One region of the Undibacterium sp. TJN25 genome, then DNA from elsewhere that is predicted to be linked to it. Evidence: predicted binding sites of a transcription regulator. Region 1 holds the regulator's gene; the other holds the start of a gene.
The links. The regulator LexA, encoded in region 1, represses DNA repair genes until DNA is damaged. The targets are predictions, from matches to a motif close to ACTGTATNNNNATACAGT.
Positions count from the first base shown of each region.

Region 2: a site for LexA is predicted at 2,537-2,554, ahead of recA (recombinase RecA). Genes of this name have one in related genera too.

Region 1 is NZ_JBMPPM010000002.1:473,737-481,847, forward strand. Features, by position in the region: gene clpX (ATP-dependent Clp protease ATP-binding subunit ClpX) at 1-576, shown strand, start outside; gene lon (endopeptidase La) at 787-3,198, shown strand; gene lexA (transcriptional repressor LexA) at 3,399-4,058, opposite strand; gene rpsF (30S ribosomal protein S6) at 4,392-4,760, shown strand; gene priB (primosomal replication protein N) at 4,802-5,095, shown strand; gene rpsR (30S ribosomal protein S18) at 5,109-5,393, shown strand; gene rplI (50S ribosomal protein L9) at 5,422-5,874, shown strand; gene ACO0LO_RS05905 (replicative DNA helicase) at 6,120-7,508, shown strand; gene ACO0LO_RS05910 (DUF47 domain-containing protein) at 7,616-8,111, shown strand, end outside.
Region 2 is NZ_JBMPPM010000004.1:208,480-216,590, forward strand. Features, by position in the region: gene ACO0LO_RS11095 (DUF2889 domain-containing protein) at 1-549, opposite strand, end outside; gene recX (recombination regulator RecX) at 781-1,239, opposite strand; gene recA (recombinase RecA) at 1,387-2,421, opposite strand; gene ACO0LO_RS11110 (glutathione binding-like protein) at 2,674-3,378, opposite strand; gene ACO0LO_RS11115 (DUF4148 domain-containing protein) at 3,599-3,928, opposite strand; gene ACO0LO_RS11120 (nitroreductase) at 4,298-5,005, opposite strand; gene ACO0LO_RS11125 (HD domain-containing protein) at 5,070-5,714, opposite strand; gene ACO0LO_RS11130 (DUF4863 family protein) at 5,772-6,326, opposite strand; gene ACO0LO_RS11135 (nitroreductase) at 6,358-7,068, opposite strand; gene ACO0LO_RS11140 (LysR substrate-binding domain-containing protein) at 7,430-8,111, shown strand, end outside.

The DNA.
Region 1 (8,111 bases):
AACCAGGATTTCATCCAGATCGACACGACCAATATCATGTTTATCTGCGGCGGCGCGTTTGATGGCCTTGCCAAGATCATTTCAGACCGCTCGGAGCGCAGCAGCATCGGCTTTTCGGCCAGCGTGAAGAGTTCGACAGAAAAGAGCGCCAGCGAGATCATGCAGGATGCAGAGCCGCAAGATCTGATCAAGTTCGGCCTGATCCCTGAACTGGTAGGCCGTTTGCCTGTTATCGCCACGCTCAATGAGCTGGACGAGGCTGCGCTGATCCAGATCCTGATCGAGCCGAAAAATGCATTGCTCAAGCAATATTCCAAATTGCTGGAAATGGAAGGCTCGGAACTGGAAATCCGTCCGGCCGCACTGCACGCGATTGCCAAAAAAGCGATAGCGCGCAAAACCGGCGCCCGCGGCCTGCGTTCCATCCTGGAGCATGCGCTGCTGGACATCATGTTTGAACTGCCAAGCCAGCAGAATGTCGCCAAAGTGGTCATCGATGAAAACATGATCACCAATGGCGCCAAGCCCTTGCTTATCTACCATGAACAACCGAAGGTTTCGGGTGGGAAATCCTGATTTTCAATAAACTGAGGGGGATGGCAAGCTTGTCCCCCCTGTTTGCTGGAATCGCAGTACAATTTAAGCACATAAAAATTTTCTAGCTTCAATCGAAAAGCTACCGGAGAAGCCTCTGTGTGGCTTTTTTTTATTGTTTTTTAGCATGACGGGCTTGAGTTTCCGCCTAGTGCGCCAATCTACGAATAGAAATTTTGAATAAGGTGCGCCATGACAACTACTACAATCACTGAACAAACCGAATTGCCCTTGTTGCCGTTACGCGATGTTGTCGTATTCCCGCACATGGTCATCCCGCTCTTCGTTGGCCGTCCCAAGTCTATCAAGGCGCTGGAAGCTGCGATGGACCAGGGTAAGAGTATCATGCTGGCAGCGCAAAAAGCCGCAGCCAAGGATGAGCCTTCTGCCGACGATATCTACGAAATCGGCTGTATCGCCAACATTTTGCAAATGTTGAAATTGCCTGACGGCACCGTCAAGGTGCTGGTAGAAGGCGCTCAGCGTGCACGCATCCACAAGATCACCGAAACCGAATCCCATTTCATCGCGGACCTGACACCGGTTGCGCTGGAAGAGGGCGACGATTCCGAGGTTGAGGCCATGCGCCGCGCGATCGTCCAGCAGTTTGACCAGTACGTCAAACTGAACAAAAAAATCCCGCCTGAAATTTTGGCTTCCCTGGCTGGAATCGACGACGCCGGCCGCCTAGCCGACACCATCGCGGCGCATCTGCCGCTGAAACTGGAGCAGAAGCAGGTCATCCTGGAGATTTTCAGTGTCGCCAAGCGCCTGGAGCATCTGCTCGGCCAGTTGGAAGGTGAGCTTGATATCCTGCAAGTGGAAAAACGCATCCGTGGCCGCGTCAAGCGCCAGATGGAAAAGTCCCAGCGCGAGTACTACCTGAACGAGCAGGTCAAGGCTATCCAGAAAGAACTTGGTGAAGGCGAAGAAGGTGCCGACATTGACGAGCTGGAGAAGAAAATTATCGCTGCCAAGATGCCTAAAGAGGCGCGCGACAAGGCTCAGAATGAACTGAAGAAACTGAAGATGATGTCGCCGATGTCTGCGGAAGCAACCGTCGTGCGCAATTACATCGACACCATCGTCAATTTGCCGTGGAAGAAAAAATCCAAGGTCAATAATGACCTGACCAATGCCGAGAAGGTGTTGGAAGATGACCACTATGGTCTGGATAAGGTTAAAGAACGCATCCTGGAATATCTTGCCGTGCAACAGCGCGTGGACAAGCTGAAGGCGCCTATCCTGTGTCTGGTAGGTCCTCCCGGCGTCGGCAAGACATCGCTGGGCCAGTCCATTGCCCGCGCCACGAACCGCAAGTTCGTACGCATGGCATTGGGTGGCGTTCGCGACGAGGCCGAGATTCGTGGTCACCGCCGCACCTATATCGGTTCCATGCCCGGCAAGATTTTGCAAAGCCTGTCCAAGGTAGGCGTGCGTAATCCTTTGTTCCTGCTGGATGAAGTAGACAAGATGGGCGCCGATTTCCGTGGCGATCCTTCGTCCGCTTTGCTGGAGGTGCTGGATCCTGAGCAGAACCACACTTTCTCAGACCACTATATCGAGGTGGATTTCGATCTGTCCGATGTGATGTTCGTGGCGACGTCCAACTCATACAACATCCCGCCGGCTTTGCTGGACAGGATGGAAGTAATACGTTTGTCGGGTTACACCGAAGATGAAAAAACCAGCATTGCGCAACGTTATCTGCTGCCGAAGCAAATCAAGAACAATGGTTTGAAGGAAGAAGAGATCAGCGTTTCGGAAGGTGCATTGCGCGACATCATCCGTTACTACACGCGGGAAGCCGGTGTGCGTTCGCTGGAGCGTGAAATCTCCAAGATCTGCCGCAAAGTCGTCAAGATGCTGCTGCTGAAGAAAAGCGATAAGAAAGCGATCATCAGTTCCAAAAACCTGGATAAATTCCTGGGCGTGCGCCGTTATGATTTCGGCGTGGCAGTCAAGGACAACCAGGTTGGCCAGGTAGTTGGTCTGGCGTGGACTGAAGTTGGCGGCGATCTGCTGACGATCGAGGCTGTGTCGATGCCGGGTAAAGGCGGCGTCATACGCACCGGTACCCTGGGCGACGTCATGAAGGAGTCGATCGAAGCGGCCCGCACCGTTGTCCGCAGCCGCGCCAAGCGTCTGGGCATCAAGGCTGAGGTGTTTGAGAAGAGCGATATCCATATCCACGTGCCGGAAGGCGCGACGCCGAAAGACGGTCCATCGGCAGGTATTGCGATGACAACGGCGCTGGTATCGGTGTTCACGGGCATCCCTGTGCGCGCAGACGTGGCAATGACGGGTGAGATCACCTTGCGCGGCGAAGTCCTGCCTATCGGCGGCCTGAAAGAGAAGCTGCTGGCAGCTCATCGCGGCGGCATCAAGACCGTGCTGATTCCGGAAGAAAATGCCAAGGATCTGGCCGAGATTCCGGACAACGTCAAAAACAAACTGGAAATCATCCCGGTGCGCTGGATAGACAAGGTCCTGGAAATTGCGCTGGAGCGTCAGCCGGTAGAGCTGGTGGAAGAGGAGGTGCCGGTCGCAGCGGCTGCTGCCAAGACCGACGGCCAGGTAGATACCGGTGTTGTAAAGCACTAAGAACTTCGTCTCATGCAAAAACGCCCCGAATAAAAATCGGGGCGTTTTTTTTATTGGAGGCTAGTCGGCATGTGCGATTGACCTTCTTGGCTTTGCTGTCTGGATGGGCCAGAGCTTAAATTAGTGATGTTTGTTCACCGTTTTTATGAAGTTCTCCCGGATTGCGCTGCGCTCTTTCCGGGCTACCTATGGCGGCGGATTTAGGTCCACGCCCTCACCAGGCCAACGGCAAGGCCTTCCAGTGAAAAATCCTCGTCCTGCTCGCCGACCTTGATGTTCGGATAATCCGGATTTTCCGCCAGCAGTTCAATAATGGAGCCGGTACGCTTGTAGCGTTTGACGGTAACATCTTCACCCAGGCGGGCGACCACGATCTGGCCGTTCTTGGCCTGGTCGGATTTTTTTACCGCCAGCAAATCGCCATCCAGGATGCCGGCGTCGCGCATCGACATGCCTCGCACCTTCAGCAGGTAATCCGGCGTTGCGGAAAACATCGCCGGGTCTACCGCGTAGGTTTTGTCCACGTGTTCTTCCGCCAGTATCGGCGAGCCGGCGGCAACGCGGCCTATCAGCGGCAGGCTCAGCTGCATCAGCGCGGGGTGGGGCAGTGCCAATTGCATCCCTGACGTGCGGCTGCTGTCGTGCGCCGATTCGCGCAGGCGTATGCCGCGCGATGTACCTGGGGCTATGTCTATTGCCCCCTTGCGCGCCAGCGCCTGCAGATGCTCTTCCGCTGCATTGGTGGAGCGAAAGCCCAGCTCATTGGCGATCTCGGCACGGGTGGGTGGGAAGCCGGTGTTCTGGATGGCGTCCTTGATCAGCGTCAATATCTGTTCCTGGCGTGCAGTAAGTTTTAGCATGTGGTTTCTCTGATGTAGGGCTGACTGGGCTGGTGTACATAAATACAGGCTGCTTATATGCTCAGCCTGTATTTTTGTACAGTATAGCGCAAAATATAGTTATAAACGCAAGCCTTGGCTGTGAAAATTCTGAAAAAAGCACAGAAACTACGAAAAAGACGGCCGGGCCGATGAACTGAAATGGCCGCTGCCGCGATCCGCCCGGAGGTAAAGGGAACAAGTGGCTGAAACTATTGAACAATTTGGCAAAACCGGGTATAGTCGTGGGCTTTCCTCTTCCCGCACTCGTCTTGACGCCGAGGCGGGCTATTTTATTGTCCACAAGGAGAATATATGCGTCATTATGAAATCGTATTTATCGTACACCCGGATCAAAGCGAGCAAGTGCCTGCAATGATCGAACGCTACAAAGCCAGCGTTACAGCCCGCAACGGTCAAGTTCACCGTGTGGAAGACTGGGGCCGCCGTCAACTCGCCTACATGATCCAGAAGCTGGCGAAAGCTCACTATGTTTGCATGAACATCGAGTGCGACGCTGAGACTTTGCTTGAGTTGGAAACAGCATTCAAATTCAATGATGCCGTTCTGCGCCACCTCACAGTAAAAATGAAAAAAGCTGAAACAGCTCCTTCGCCAATGATGAAAGCAGTACAGAAGGAAGATGCTGCCAAGACTTCACGCGTTGAAGCGCCTGCAGCTTAATTCATTCGTATTTGACCTGTTAGAGGACGCAACAGAAATCAGTGAACCAGCTTAGAGTCGTTGCCAGTATTGCGGAAAAAGGTGTGTTGCGTTATACGCCGGCCGGAATTCCGATAGCTTCAGCAATATTGATGCATAGCTCGCAGCAGATGGAGGCCAACACCAGCCGCCTGGTCGAATTTGAAATATCCGCAATAGCTGCGGGTGAAATCTCAAAACGATTCATGGACATAGAGTTGGGCGTCGTCATGGCATTCACGGGTTTTTTGTCGCGCAAGAACCGCAATAGCAAAAGCCTCGTATTTCACATCGTTGAATTCGAAGCTACCACCTGATTAGGAGCCAAAAATGGCATTCGGTAAAAAATTTGATAAAAGCAAGCTGAAACAAAAGCGTCAGCAACAAAATCCACTGTTCAAGCGTAAAAAATTCTGCCGCTTCACCGCTGCACACGTAGAACAAGTTGATTACAAAGACATCGACACACTGAAAGACTTCGTGCAAGAAAACGGCAAAATCATGCCAGCACGTCTGACAGGTACTAAAGCCCTGTATCAACGTCAAGTTGACACAGCAATCAAGCGCGCACGCTACCTCGCGTTGCTGCCATACACTGATCTGCACACAGCGTAATTGACGGCTGAACGTTTAGGAGAAAAATATGCAAGTTATTCTGATTGATAAAGTCGTTAATCTCGGCAACCTGGGTGATGTAGTTCGTGTAAAAGACGGCTACGCTCGCAACTTCCTGATCCCGCAACGCATGGCTCGCCGTGCGACTGCTGCAGCGATTGCTGAATTCGAAGCAAAACGCGCAGACCTGGAAAAAGCAGCCGCCGAAAAATTGGCAGCCGCTGAAAAACAAGGCGAAAAACTGAGCGGTCTGACCGTTCAGATTTCTCAAAAATCCGGTGTTGACGGCCGTTTGTTCGGTTCCGTGACTAACCACGATATCGCTGAGGCCCTGACCAAACAAGGTTTCGCAGTTGAAAAATCACAGATCCGTATGCCTATGGGTCCACTGAAAACTACTGGCGATCATCCTGTTTCTGTTGCTCTGCATACAGACGTAGTGGTTGAAGTGACTGTTTCCGTAGTAGGCGAGCACGCTTAATACGTAGCGTCATTGCTGAAAAAAAGCCGGGTTCGCCCGGCTTTTTTTGTGTGCGTCTGTGTCATTTTTATACTTGATATGGCCGGTGCATTGAGTTGGCAGCTTGCCTGGTTGCTAATTTATTTTTAAAATAATTTGGATGATTATCCGGATGCCCGGGGCGTTGTGCTTTATTCGATACAAAGGGGCATTTTGCCTCTGCGTCGAGTTCTTTTCAAATTGAATTAGCAGGTATAATGCGCGCCATGAAAGCTCCTTCCGATCCGCAACTCGATTCCATCCGCGTACCCCCGCATTCCATAGAAGCAGAGCAGTCAGTGCTTGGCGGTTTGCTGCTGGATAACGCCGCGTGGGACAGGATCGCGGATTTCATCCGGGAAGATGATTTTTACCGCTACGATCACCGCATCATCTTTGCGTGCATGGTCAAGCTGATCAACAGCTCCAAACCCGCCGACGTAATCACCGTATTTGAAGCGCTTACAGGCATCGGCAAGGCCGACGACGCAGGCGGCCTGAGCTACCTGAATGCGCTGGCGCAGAACACGCCTTCGGCGGCCAATATCCGCCGCTATGCAGAAATCGTGCGCGACCGCGGCGTGCTGCGCAAGCTGATTACCGTGGCCGATGAAATTGCCGGCAATGCGTTCAATCCGCAGGGCAAGGAAGTCAAGCAGATGCTGGACGATGCGGAATCCAAGATCTTCGCGATCGCGGAAGAGGGCGCGCGCGGCGCGCAGGGCTTTACCGCGATCCAGCCGCTGCTGACGCAGGTGGTGGAGCGCATCGATGAACTCTACAACCGCGACCACACCAGCGACATTACCGGCGTGCCTACGGGCTTTAACGACCTGGACCGCATGACGTCCGGCCTGCAGCCCGGCGACCTTATCATCGTTGCCGGACGCCCCTCAATGGGCAAGACCGCATTCTCCATCAATATCGGTGAAAACGTCGCCATCGACAGCGGCTTGCCGGTTGCCGTCTTTTCGATGGAAATGGGCGGCGCCCAGCTGGCGATGCGTATGCTGGGCTCAGTAGGTCGCCTGGACCAGCACCGGCTGCGTACCGGCCGCCTGATCGATGAAGACTGGCCGCGCCTGACGCATGCGATCCAGAAGATGAACGACGCGCAGTTGTACATCGATGAAACGCCGGCGCTCAGTTCCATTGAGTTGCGCGCGCGTTCGCGCCGCCTGTCTCGCCAGTGCGGCAAGCTTGGTCTGATCATCATCGATTACTTGCAGCTGATGTCCGGTAACTCTGCCGGCGAAAACCGGGCAACTGAGATCTCCGAAATTTCACGGAACCTGAAAGGCCTGGCCAAGGAATTGCAATGCCCGGTGATCGCACTGTCGCAGCTGAACCGTTCGCTGGAGCAGCGGCCGAACAAGCGCCCCGTGATGTCCGATCTGCGCGAATCCGGCGCGATCGAACAGGATGCCGACGTCATCCTGTTCATCTACCGCGACCAGGTGTACAACCCCGATTCGCCGGACAAGGGAACCGCCGAGATTATCATCGGCAAGCAGCGTAACGGCCCGATCGGCAGCGTGCGCCTGACCTTCCTGGGCGAGTACACCAAGTTTGATAATTACACCGGCTCCTTGTCGGTATATGGCGATAATGAATAAAGTGCGGCATTTGCCGTAGTAGCAGTTTTCCGGGAGCCGTGCTGTCTTTGGCAAGCAAGCTCCGCAAAGTGTATGTTTTAGAATGTTCTATTTTCAGCGAGAAAAAAATGTTTGGACGATTGATGCCCACCGAGGGCAAGTTTTTTGACCTCTTCAACCAGCACGCAGAACTGTGTGTCAAAGGCGCGAAGGAAATGGTCGCACTGATGACTAATTTCGACGACCTTGAAAACCGCGTGCATGCGATCGAAGTCATAGAAAAACAGGCTGATACGGTCACCCATAACACGATAGAACTGCTGCATAAAACCTTCATCACTCCGCTGGACAGGGACGACATCCACAAGCTGATCACACGCATGGACGACATCCTGGATTTGCTGGAAGACGCCGGCCAGACCATTTCCCTGTACGACATCCGCGAGATCACGCCGGAAGCCAAGCGTCTGGCAGAACTGTGCCTGGCCTGCGCCGAAAAAGTAAAAGCGGCGGTAGCCCTGCTAAGCAATATGGATAACTCGCGCGAGATCCTGCTGATTTGCGAAGAAATAGACAGGCTCGAATCAGACGCCGACCATGTGATGCGCGCAGCGATGTCCAAAC
Region 2 (8,111 bases), on a different contig from region 1:
CGCCCACCGCGGGTAATATTGCGCAACCGCCGGCCCATCCAGGCGCAGCGCATGGCAACGGTCAAGCTGAAACGGCTGCTTGGCTTGCTCTGAACTGCTCGCCCCGTCGCGCGTATCAATAATTTCGCCGGCAAAAGCCTGCACTGCAGCCGTCGGCAATACTTGCGCCATTTCCGACAAATGCGTGCAGCCCTGAATACCAGACATCCTTTCCTTAACACCCTGACGGAACTGTTTCATCAAGTTCAAACCAATCAGCTTTTTATAATCCGGACCTATCGTGTCGCAAAAACCAGGATAGGGAACGGCGTCCGACACAGCCTCGGCATCGACAACATTGAAGCTGGTATCGATGGTGATGCGCAGGGTAAGGTCGTGCAAGGCTGAGCCGGTGGGAAGAATCCCCGAAGCGAGTTTGATATCGCGGGTTTTCGTATCGGTGATGTGAGCGTCAAGATCCCACAAGCCGTCGTCACGGGCAAACGCCTCGATAGTGATTGCGCGCGTATGCTTTAACGCACGACGGGATGTGGATGGTGATAAGGGCATGATGCCTGCAGGCGGCTATTAATATAAAAGAGCCACAATTGCGTGTCGTTACCGCAGTTTCTACGATAACAGCCGCTCTTGCGGCGCTGCAAAAAACCATAGGAGTTTAGCACAGCTAGCCTGCCAACTCACCTGCGATGTCAGTTTTCCGCGTTTTGCGCCGCAGAAAACGATGTGTAGCGATTAAGTTTTGATAGAAAATTTGCCGGGATTTCAAGACTCCGCTACAAATCAATCCTCTTCATCCTCACGCGGAGCGCGCATGGCTGCCTGTATTGCCCGGCTGGAAAACCCCCGCTGCTGTAAAAATCTTGCCTGTTTTGCACGCTCGACGTGTTCGGTAGGTGCTACCGGATATTTTCTGTGCAGCGTGTCGACGGCCCGCTCCGCCTCCGATTCAACCAACTCCACCTTGACCCGGCTGATTTCCTCTCCGGGCAAGCCATGACTTTGCAGTTCCGCGATAATACGATTATTGCCGAATCGGGCCGAACGCCGGTTGACCAGCGAATCGGAAAAACGCTCCGCGGACAAATATTTGGCAGCCTCCAGCATGTCCAGCAAAGCCGGAATATCGTCCTTCTCTTCTGCGTAGCGAGACAGCTTGCGCTCCAGCTCCATACGGCTGTGCTCCCGCATAGACAGATATCGCAAGGCTCTCGCCTTCAGGCTGATCTGCAGTTTGGCCATATTCCCGGATCAATCACCTAGATTAACGATAAATAAAATCAAATTTACGGCCCCAAAAACCAAAACCGGCCATATCGCTCAGATATGGCCGGCACGGTAATGTAGCATCAGGCAGGCAAATCGCTTGCGGCCTAAGCCAAACAGGATTTAAGCGCTTACTTTTTCCGGTAACAAAGGCACGCCCAGGCCGTCGCGAACCTTGTTTTCGATTTCATAAGCCAACTCAGGGTGCTCTTTCAGGAAGTTACGTGCATTGTCCTTGCCCTGGCCGATTTTTTCACCGTTATAGCTATACCACGCACCCGCTTTTTCAACGATCTTGGCATCGGCGCCCAAGTCCAGAATTTCACCTTCACGGGAAGTGCCTTCTCCATACAGAATATCAAAATGCGCTTCCTTGAATGGAGGTGCTACCTTGTTCTTGACGACCTTGACCTTGGTTTCATTGCCGATCACTTCATCGCCGGCCTTGATGGAGCCGGTGCGGCGAATATCCAGCCGCACAGACGCGTAGAATTTCAATGCATTGCCGCCAGTCGTTGTTTCCGGGCTGCCGAACATCACGCCGATCTTCATCCGGATCTGGTTAATGAAGATCACCAATGTGTTGGTACGCTTGATGCTGCCGGTCAGCTTGCGCAAAGCCTGGGACATCAGGCGTGCCTGCAAGCCTGGCAAAGAATCGCCCATATCGCCTTCAATCTCGGCGCGCGGCGTCAATGCCGCCACAGAGTCGATAACCACCAGGTCAACACTGCCCGAACGCACCAGCGCATCCGTAATTTCCAGCGCTTGCTCACCAGTGTCAGGCTGGGAAATCAGCAAGTCGGACAAGTTCACACCCAGCTTCTGCGCATACCCCACGTCCAGCGCATGTTCGGCATCGATAAATGCGCAGGTGCCGCCCAGTTTTTGCATTTCTGCAATCACCTGCAGCGTCAGCGTCGTTTTACCGGAAGATTCAGGACCGTAAATTTCCACAACCCGACCACGCGGCAAACCGCCCACACCTAGAGCAATATCCAGTCCTAAAGAACCAGTAGACACAACCTGCACTTCCTCCACAACCGCGCCGTCGGCCATGCGCATGACCGAGCCCTTGCCAAACTGCTTTTCAATTTGCGCCAGCGCAGCAGCTAAAGCCTTGCCTTTTTCAGAGTTATCCGGTTTTCTGTCGTCCATAAATTCTTTCAGGTGTGGTGCACGGCGTATCGAGGAAACTTGTCGACCATGCAATTTAAAATAAATCGATCAAATAAGCGAATCTGCTTCGCCCTAATTTTTTGCATCTGGCGACACTGTATAAAAAAACAGTGCTTTATGCAAGCACCAAATGAAAAAAATTGGCATTTTCTGTTTCATGCAGATTTTTTACAGGTTGCACCGCTCCCGGGCCTACTTTTCCACCCCCGCAGTCAGCCTGAAAACAGGTAATTACCCGCGCTTAGGTACATCTATCCCTGTGATGACAGCCGGCCGCGCCATGAATGCCTGATACACCCGCATTACGTTAGGGAAATTCTCCATGCCAACCAATTCACTGGCTTCGTAGAAGCCGACCAGTGTACGCACCCATGGGAAAACCGCAATATCGGCGATGGTGTACTGCTCACCCATGATCCAGTCGCGTCCATTAAGGCGCTGCTCCAGCACATTCAGCAGGCGCTTCGCTTCGCCGATGTAACGGTCCCGCGGGCGTTTGTCCTCATACTCCTTGCCCGCAAATTTATGGAAAAACCCCACTTGGCCGAACATGGGGCCGATACCGCCCATCTGGAACATCAGCCACTGTATCGTTTCATAGCGGCCAGCGGCATCTTGCGGTATCAGCTGGCCGGTTTTCTCGGCCAGGTACAGCAGTATGGCGCCGGACTCAAACAGCGCCAGCGGCTTGCCGCCTAGACCGTTGGGATCCAGGATAGCGGGGATTTTATTGTTCGGGTTCAGCGACAGGAATTCCGCGGACATCTGGTCGTTCTTGTCGAAACTGACCAGATGCGGCTCGTATGCCAGGCCAATTTCCTCCAGCATCACGGATACCTTAATCCCGTTGGGCGTGGGTAATGAATACAGTTGAAGCCGCTCAGGATGTTGCGCGGGCCATTTCCCGGTGACAGGGAATACGGAGATATCGTTCATGGTCTTCCTTCCAGGCTATTAAAAGAGTAGCTGGATTATCCCCGAATCACAGCATGCGTGCTGGCAGTGCCCCGGATGCAATGGTTTCTCGGCCACCGTCGTAGCCATGGCAAAAAAATAAACAATAAAAAATGCTCCGGACCACGAGGCCAGGAGCATGCTGGATGAGACTGAACCGACACTTAACGCTGCGGGCATGTCCCGCAGCTGGTTTCTGCCATTAGCCGCCGAAGCTGTATTCAGTATTGTGGCTGCCATTTTTGGCGGCTTTGATTGCCTCCGCCTTGACATCGTCACGGCTAACGGTGCTGCTTGTTTTGCCGACAGTCGAGACATACTCTTCACCACCTATCAATTGGCCTTCCGCACGGGCTTGGACCAGTTCCGCACGCACTTCCGCTTTGGTTTTGCTGCTGGCAGCGGTTTTGCTGAAAGTATTGGGAATCGGGAAGCTGGCATATTCTTCACCGCCGACTTGATAACCAGAGGCAAATGCTGTTGCGCCTGTCAGTGCCAAAACAGCTGCTGCGATAACTTGGGTTGCTTTCATGATCGTTCTCCAAAATAGTTAAATAAGATAAGTAGCTCATTACGTCGTCTATTCATTCCGACAGGCCGGCAGATTGTGTCAATCCATCCGGCCTCGTTGAGTCGTGCACTTATCCGCTTAATTTTGCTGGCTGGCGTGTCGTGCTCATCGATGACTGCAGTGTAGTCATGACGCCCTTTTCGATAAAGATAGCAAATGAGAATAGATCGTTCCCATATCCGCAACAATCGAAGATCGCGAATACCTTGAGCCTCTAGGCATGTCCGACGACATAGAGGATGACGCTCAGGGCATTGGCATCTTTCAGGAAAGCAGGACAGGTGACATTATTCTGTGCAACAGCTTTTCACGAAACTCGCTCCGTGAAACTTAAAAGCCGTGCAGCGAGGCGAATTGTTCGAGGGAAGCTTTCGGCATGCGCGGGCGCCGTTTCGCCCAATCCGGATCACCAAAACCCATGGACATGCCGCAGACCACCAGCTCCTCCGGAGCCAGGGGCAGGTTGTCACGGATAACAGCATGGTAGCGAGAAAAAAATTCCTGCGTGCAGGTGTCCAGCCCTCGCGCTTTTGCCGACAGCATAATGTTCTGAATGAACATACCCAGATCAAGCCAGCTGCCTTTTTCAAGGCGCCGATCGATCGTAAAGATCAGGCCCACTGGCGCATCGAAGAAGCGGCAGTTTCGCACAGTCTGTGCCGCGCGTGCGGTGGCATCGTCGTGTGAGATGCCCAGCGAGCCATAAAAGACCGAACCGAATTCCTGCCGGCGTGAAACGAACGGCTCCGGCAAGGGATTCGGAAAGTAGTGATATTCGGATGAATGATCGCCGGGCGCAGTTTCGTGCGCGGCAGTGATGGCGTCTGCCAATCCTGTTTTCGCCGTTCCTGCCACGGCATAGACGCGCCAAGGCTGTACATTCGCACCTGTGCCCGCATAACGCGCAGCAGCAAGAATGCCGGTGACGGTCTCAAGATCGACTTCGCGATTCAAATAGAAACGATTGGCAAATCGGCTCATCATGATTTGCTCGACTTCAGGTAATTCTTTCGATAACGTGGTTTTATCACCAGCCATATTTTATAGTCCGATCATTTGATGTGGGGGTTCAGATATTTTAAATTGCAGCATTAGACAGAATTCATCGCTCCCAATGGGAGCTCAGGATGATGCTGCAGAGATTCACCCGCTGGAAGTTCTGATCCTTGTAGGCAAGGAAATCATCGTTGAAAGTGCCAAAGGTACTCTGAGGCCGATGTTCCATCCCGTGATAAAACGCATCAATCATTTTGTGGGCAAAGTCGGGCCCGCGAGGATATTCGGTGACTACCGCTGCGCGCTGTTCGTCCGTGAACTGCTCAAAGCCGCGTCCAGCCACATCCATTCCCGCACCGGCCTGCAGCAGGGCGATCTCCGAATGCATATGCTCCGGTATGCCAGGCGTCGTATGGAGAGCGACGGCGTTCCACACTTTTTCTATGTCTCCCTCGGAGATCTTATGGCTACGCAGGAAGTCACGCGCGGCATTCGCGCCATCCACTTCGAAGCGAAGCTGGCTTTCCCGGTAAACCGAAGTCAGGCCGAGATCGTGGAACATCGCCGCAACATAAAGTAACTCCGGATCAAAACTCAAGCCCTTTCGTTTTCCAAGCAGCGCGCCCCAATAATAGACACGGGTAGAATGGGCAAACAGCAGTTCGCTTTCGGTGTCGCGTATCAGTTGCGTCACCTCGCGTGCCACCTTGCTGTCAGGAATTTTTACGTTGAAAATGTCGTTCGTTGCCATGGTTTTCTCCTCTATGATCTTGCTTACTTCTCTGTGTAATCAGCAGGCCTGCGCTCGCTAATATTCAGCGGGAGGCTGGATGTCGTAAGAGATACGGCCTGCCGGCAGGAAAAAGAGCGCAATCAGTGCCCCACCCTTCACTTCCGGATAATGGTGGCTGCCCGGCGCAGGCGCTGTCCACCCGGCTTCGCACCAGCCGCTGGGGCCGGCAAGCATGGCTCCCTTCGTAATGGGAATAACCATGTTCAATTCCCCATAAGGGTGGGCATGGTAGTCGCCGCGGAATGTTTTCGCTATGCCTGAAAAAGATTCACCAGGTTCGCGGCTGTCCATATAGACCGCTGTAACGCTGAAATAAAACGTTTCTGCAGCTGGTTCGCAAATTCTGCTGCGCCGGTAGCGTTGACCATTGATTTCGATGTTCGCAGCCCACCCCTCTTCAACACCAGCCTTGATCAAGACGGCAAGCTCGTCATACAGACTGCTGCCCGGTCCATAGGTCTTGTTCAGCCACTGCTCGACATCGATGCCGGCCGTCATGTCCTTGACCTCGGCGAGAAAACCTATGCTGCGTTTTATAAGTTCATCACGTTTGTTCACTGCATTCTCCATAACATATCTATTAATCGCCCTCATTACGGCCCTAATCCCCGTCGAACCCGAAAAAGGATGTGAAAGATCCAAGTTCTTCGCGTGGAAGCCTGAGCGAATTTACCGGCGCAGCGGGGTCGCCATAGCCCATTGACATACCGCACACGACGACTTCGTGCAGGGGAATATGCAAGTGCCTGCGGATGATGGAGTGATACTTTGCAAAGGAAATTTGGGGACAGGTATCCAGGCCGCGCGCCTTTGCGGCGATCATCACGCTCTGCAAAAATATTCCATAATCAAGCCAGCTGCCGCGTTCAAGGGCGCTATTCATCGTAAAAATAAAACCGACCGGTGCCCCGAAAAACTGGTAATTCCTCCCGGTTTGTGCGTCGCGCGCTGCCTGGTCTGTGCGGCAGATACCCAGGCTTTCGTAGTATCTCGAAGCGAAATCCTCGCGCCTGCAAGAAAATTCTTGCGCAAGGGTGTCCGGAAAATGCTTGTACGACGCAGTGTGCTCGGCAGCGCGGCAGCAATGCGCATCGAGAATTTCCTCACTCAATTTTTTCTTGGCTTCCCCAGCAACGATGTACACGCGCCAGGGCTGGATATTCGAATTACTCGGCGCTGCCCGCGCAACATCCAGGATCTCGGCGACCAGCTCTTTTTCCACAGGAATATCCAGAAAACACCGAACGGCCCGCCTCCCCCGAATCGCTTGGTCGACTGCCGCGCTCACATCCATCTCTTCCCGTTGATTCATGATTCTCTTTCTCAAGAAGCAGGCTGGTATTGCGCTGTCCAGCAATCGTCGCTTTTTTCAGGGCGGCTAAATCATTGCAGGCAATGCATATAAAAAAGAACACCATCCACTCTTATCGAGATTTTTTACGACCCTGGACAGGATTTTTGCATGAGACTTTTCAGATGGAAAGCGACCTTTCTGCAAGACAGATATGCACAAAATTCAATTCACCTTTCCCCGGCCTCCCGGGACTTGCCGACCAGGGCTTTGTGCTGGTGAGAAACAGCAGAGTCCTGGCACTTTCCATGAAGAAAATGGATGAAATGCTGTAAGCTTGTGTGGACAATTGTTGGCTTATTCATTGCTTGGAACTGTAAAAATGATCTCTTTTGACCGGCTCGATCTGAACCTCCTCCGGATATTCGACGCAGTCATGGAAGAGCGCAGCGTTCTCCGGGCGAGCCAGCGCCTGCATTTAAGCCAGTCTGCCGTCAGCCATGCACTATCGCGCCTGCGGGAAAGCGTTGGGGAGGATTTGTTCATCCGCACCAGCAACGGCGTGAGGCCGACCGATTTCGCTATGGAAATCAGCCATCCATTGCGTGCTGCCCTGCAAAGCATGCACGGCGCACTGTCCCGCGCAGCATCGCCTTTCCAGCCAGGAAGCATCAGCAAGACATTTGTAATTGCCGCAAACGACTACGTGTCCGCCATCCTGCTGCCGCGCCTCAATCACATGCTATCCCGGTCGGCGCCCGGCATAGACCTCGTGATACGGCCGTCAACGCGGCTTGACCTGGCTGAACAGATAGATCTTCGGCGCATCGACATTGCCATCGGGACGTTCAGTAGCATCCCTGAACGCCTGCACTCCCAATTGCTGATGCAACAGGACGAGGTGCTGATATGTCGAAATGGGCATCCGATTATGGCGGGCAAGATGTCCATGGCCGCCATGGCCACTTATCCGCTCGCTGTCGTTTCACTGGGGGGGGAGGAAGATGGAGCGGTCAGCGGCTTTATCCTGGAACGGGGACTCGCGCGGCAATCGGAGATGTACG